Regions from separate parts of the Metabacillus herbersteinensis genome, predicted to be linked through region 1. Evidence: a T-box and tRNA genes for the amino acid it is inferred to sense, from the RefSeq annotation. Region 1 holds a T-box; the other holds one or more tRNA genes.
What was found. A T-box is a leader RNA that pairs with one kind of tRNA and senses whether it is charged. The one in region 1 lies ahead of ileS (isoleucine--tRNA ligase), so its partner is inferred to be a tRNA-Ile.
Positions count from the first base shown of each region.

Region 2: it encodes a tRNA-Ile, which carries the amino acid that the T-box ahead of ileS (isoleucine--tRNA ligase) is inferred to sense. The anticodon was not compared.

Region 1 covers NZ_JBHLVO010000004.1:45,562-47,731, forward strand. The annotation lists partial or broken gene ACFFIX_RS07105 (DivIVA domain-containing protein) at 98-603, shown strand; T-box leader at 662-896, shown strand; gene ileS (isoleucine--tRNA ligase) at 944-2,170, shown strand, end outside.
Region 2 covers NZ_JBHLVO010000028.1:487-2,656, forward strand. The annotation lists tRNA gene ACFFIX_RS21730 (tRNA-Lys) at 6-81, shown strand; tRNA gene ACFFIX_RS21735 (tRNA-Leu) at 89-174, shown strand; tRNA gene ACFFIX_RS21740 (tRNA-Gly) at 198-269, shown strand; tRNA gene ACFFIX_RS21745 (tRNA-Leu) at 281-369, shown strand; tRNA gene ACFFIX_RS21750 (tRNA-Arg) at 387-463, shown strand; tRNA gene ACFFIX_RS21755 (tRNA-Pro) at 467-543, shown strand; tRNA gene ACFFIX_RS21760 (tRNA-Ala) at 560-635, shown strand; tRNA gene ACFFIX_RS21765 (tRNA-Met) at 663-739, shown strand; tRNA gene ACFFIX_RS21770 (tRNA-Ile) at 747-823, shown strand; tRNA gene ACFFIX_RS21775 (tRNA-Ser) at 842-934, shown strand; tRNA gene ACFFIX_RS21780 (tRNA-Met) at 1,014-1,090, shown strand; tRNA gene ACFFIX_RS21785 (tRNA-Asp) at 1,105-1,180, shown strand; tRNA gene ACFFIX_RS21790 (tRNA-Phe) at 1,337-1,409, shown strand; tRNA gene ACFFIX_RS21795 (tRNA-His) at 1,446-1,518, shown strand; tRNA gene ACFFIX_RS21800 (tRNA-Gly) at 1,537-1,610, shown strand; tRNA gene ACFFIX_RS21805 (tRNA-Ile) at 1,614-1,690, shown strand; tRNA gene ACFFIX_RS21810 (tRNA-Asn) at 1,720-1,794, shown strand; tRNA gene ACFFIX_RS21815 (tRNA-Ser) at 1,802-1,892, shown strand; tRNA gene ACFFIX_RS21820 (tRNA-Glu) at 1,910-1,981, shown strand.

The DNA.
Region 1 (2,170 bases):
TTTCATAAATTAGCAGGATTTTCTACAAAGATGTCGAATTATGATTTATAATATTGAATAGAACTGTAGAATTTACTACATAATGGAGGTGGCATTCGTGCCCTTAACACCGTTAGATATTCATAACAAAGAATTCAACAAAGGCTTTCGTGGATATGATGAAGATGAAGTGAATGAGTTTTTAGATCAAGTCATAAAAGATTATGAAATGATAATCCGTGAAAAAAAGAACTTGAGTCTCGTGTTTCTGAGCTGTCTCAGAAATTAGGTCACTTTACGAATATTGAAGAGACGTTAAATAAATCGATCTTAATCGCTCAAGAAGCTGCTGAAGATGTTAAACGCAACGCTCAAAAAGAAGCGAAGTTGATTGTTAAAGAAGCAGAAAAGAATTCTGACAGAATTATTAACGAGTCTTTAATGAAATCAAGAAAAATTGCGATGGAAATTGAAGAGCTTAAAAAGCAATCAAAAGTGTTCCGTACCAGATTTCAGATGCTTATCGAAGCACAACTTGATTTATTGAAAAATGATGATTGGGATCACCTTATGCAATATGAAGTAGATCCTATCTATGGAGAAGAAGAAGAAGCTAAAGCGTAAACTTGACTTTCTTCCTTTTTTTCGCATATAATACTGAAAACAAATACGAATTTAATTAGAAAAAACATTGATAGGGACAGTAGTTCTTTCAATTCTTATTTCTAGCGAGTCGAGGGTGGTGAAAGCTCGGCATAAGATGAATGAATAAAAATCACCCTTGAGTTTCTTGCTGAACTTGTAAGTAAGCGAAGACGTGTCATTCTCGTTACGAATGTTGGAGAGGACAATTAGCTTTAAGTGAAGTTAATCGTCTAAAAGGGTGGTACCGCGAGATAAACCTTCTCGTCCCTTATGGGATGAGAAGGTTTTTTGTGTTCATAAATTTATTGGAGGAATGAAAATGGAATATAAAGATACGCTGCTTATGCCGAAAACAGACTTTCCGATGCGCGGAAACTTGCCAAATCGTGAGCCGCAACTTCAAGAAAAATGGGAAGAAATGAAAATTTATCAAAAAGTTCAGGAGCATACTAAAAACAGACCTTTGTTTGTTTTACATGATGGACCTCCATATGCAAATGGTGACATCCATATGGGTCATGCGTTAAATAAAGTTTTGAAAGATTTTATCGTTCGCTACAAATCAATGAGTGGCTTTTGTGCTCCATATGTTCCAGGTTGGGACACACATGGCTTGCCAATTGAAACTGCCCTAACTAAAAACAAAAAAGTAAAACGTAAAGAAATGTCGGTTGCAGAATTCCGCAAGCTTTGTGAGGAGTATGCATGGGAGCAAATCAAAAATCAACGTGAACAGTTTAAAAGACTGGGCGTTCGAGGTGATTGGGAGAACCCATACGTAACACTAAAACCTGAATATGAAGCACAACAAATTAAAGTATTTGGTGAGATGGCGAAAAAAGGCTATATCTATAAAGGCTTAAAACCGGTTTATTGGTCTCCATCAAGTGAATCTGCTTTAGCTGAAGCGGAAATTGAATATGATGATAAACGTTCTCCATCGATCTACGTTGCTTTTCCAGTAAAAGACGGAAAGAACGTTTTAACAAATGGAGAAAAGATCGTTATTTGGACTACGACTCCTTGGACAATTCCTGCAAACCTTGGAATTTGTGTACATCCTGAATTAGAATATAGTGTTGTTGATGTTAATGACGACAAATTTGTTTTAGCTTCAGATTTAGTTGAGTCAGTCGCAAAAACAATGGAGTGGGATCAGTATAAGGTAAGTAGAACATTAAAAGGTAGCCAGCTAGAAAATGTCGTTGCTAAACATCCTATTTATGACCGTGATTCACTTGTTATGCTTGGTGAGCATGTGACAACAGAAGCTGGTACTGGATGTGTTCATACAGCACCTGGACATGGTGAAGATGACTTTATTATTGGGCAAAAATATGGCTTAGATGTATTATGTCCAGTTGATGAAAAGGGATATATGACAAAAGAGGCAGAAGGTTTTGAAGGGTTATTTTATGATGAAGCGAATAAACCAATCTCTGAAAAATTACAAGAAGTTGGGGCACTCCTGAAACTAAGCTTTATTACACATTCGTATCCACATGATTGGAGAACGAAAAAACCGACCATTTTCCGTGCAACTGCA
Region 2 (2,170 bases), on a different contig from region 1:
AAGATGAGCCATTAGCTCAGTTGGTAGAGCATCTGACTTTTAATCAGAGGGTCGAAGGTTCGAATCCTTCATGGCTCACCATTTATATGCGGGTGTGGCGGAATTGGCAGACGCGCTAGACTTAGGATCTAGTGTCCTTGTGACGTGGGGGTTCGAGTCCCTTCACCCGCACCATATAAATTTTTTTGTCAGCATATGCGGAAGTAGTTCAGTGGTAGAACACCACCTTGCCAAGGTGGGGGTCGCGAGTTCGAACCTCGTCTTCCGCTCTTAATATGTTGCCGGGGTGGCGGAACTGGCAGACGCACAGGACTTAAAATCCTGCGGTAGGTGACTACCGTACCGGTTCGATTCCGGTCCTCGGCACCATCTTAATTTTTTAATATGCGCCCGTAGCTCAATTGGATAGAGCGTTTGACTACGGATCAAAAGGTTAGGGGTTCGACTCCTCTCGGGCGCGCCATAACGGGAAGTAGCTCAGCTTGGTAGAGCACTTGGTTTGGGACCAAGGGGTCGCAGGTTCGAATCCTGTCTTCCCGACCATTTTCTTTTACAATTTGGGGCCTTAGCTCAGCTGGGAGAGCGCCTGCCTTGCACGCAGGAGGTCAGCGGTTCGATCCCGCTAGGCTCCACCATATGTGTTTTAAATATCATCCTAATTTGGCGGTGTAGCTCAGCTGGCTAGAGCGTACGGTTCATACCCGTGAGGTCGTGGGTTCGACTCCCTCCGCCGCTACCAAATTAAGGGACCTTTAGCTCAGCTGGTTAGAGCAGACGGCTCATAACCGTCCGGTCGTAGGTTCGAGTCCTACAAGGTCCACCATTTATCTGTAATACCAACGGAGGAATACCCAAGTCTGGCTGAAGGGATCGGTCTTGAAAACCGACAGGGGTGTCAAACCCCGCGGGGGTTCGAATCCCTCTTCCTCCTCCACTTTTATCATCCTAGAAGCAGTACGGATTTTAATAAGTAAATACAAAGAGCATAGAAAACCATTAATAATTATTATTATCGCGGGGTGGAGCAGTTCGGTAGCTCGTCGGGCTCATAACCCGAAGGTCGCAGGTTCAAATCCTGCCCCCGCAACCAATCATAAATTTTACGGTTCCGTGGTGTAGCGGTTAACATGCCTGCCTGTCACGCAGGAGATCGCGGGTTCGATTCCCGTCGGGACCGCCATATCAAATTAGAAAATTGTACCCTAGATAAGGGTTTCGATAAGCGAAATGGTCGAGGAAGTGACTGAGTGAACACCGGAGCGTATATTAATACGTGAGGATGTAAGTGAAGGAGCTGACGAAGAGATTTGAAGCTTAGCGGAAGCCGAAAACTTATGGCTCAGTAGCTCAGTCGGTAGAGCAAAGGACTGAAAATCCTTGTGTCGGCGGTTCGATTCCGTCCTGAGCCACCTTTTCTTTCGAAAATTTTAAGCATTTTTACTGTGGCGGTTGTGGCGAAGTGGTTAACGCACCTGATTGTGGTTCAGGCATTCGTGGGTTCGATTCCCATCAGTCGCCCTTTTTAACTAAATAAATGCGGGTGTAGTTTAGTGGTAAAACCTCAGCCTTCCAAGCTGATGATGAGGGTTCGATTCCCTTCACCCGCTCCAAATGGGCCTGTAGCTCAGCTGGTTAGAGCGCACGCCTGATAAGCGTGAGGTCGATGGTTCGAGTCCATTCAGGCCCACCATCTCTTAGAAAAAAAGTTTATGTTTTTATTCCGCAGTAGCTCAGTGGTAGAGCTATCGGCTGTTAACCGATCGGTCGCAGGTTCGAGTCCTGCCTGCGGAGCCATATATCTGGGGAAGTACTCAAGTGGCTGAAGAGGCGCCCCTGCTAAGGGTGTAGGTCGTGTAAGCGGCGCGAGGGTTCAAATCCCTCCTTCTCCGCCAGATAATAATATATATATGGCCCATTGGTCAAGCGGTTAAGACACCGCCCTTTCACGGCGGTAACACGGGTTCGAATCCCGTATGGGTCATCTTTTAAAAGACGTTGCATAATGCAACGTCTTTTTCTTTGTTAAGGAAATTATAAAATTCTTGAACTGTGGATAACGTTTCTGCATCCAGCTCGAGCGCCTAGCCCCTCGAGGTCATAAGTCAATTCTAAATTGAAGGCAAAGAACGCCTTCTATTTAGAATCGCCTTATGCTTGTCGGGGCTGACCA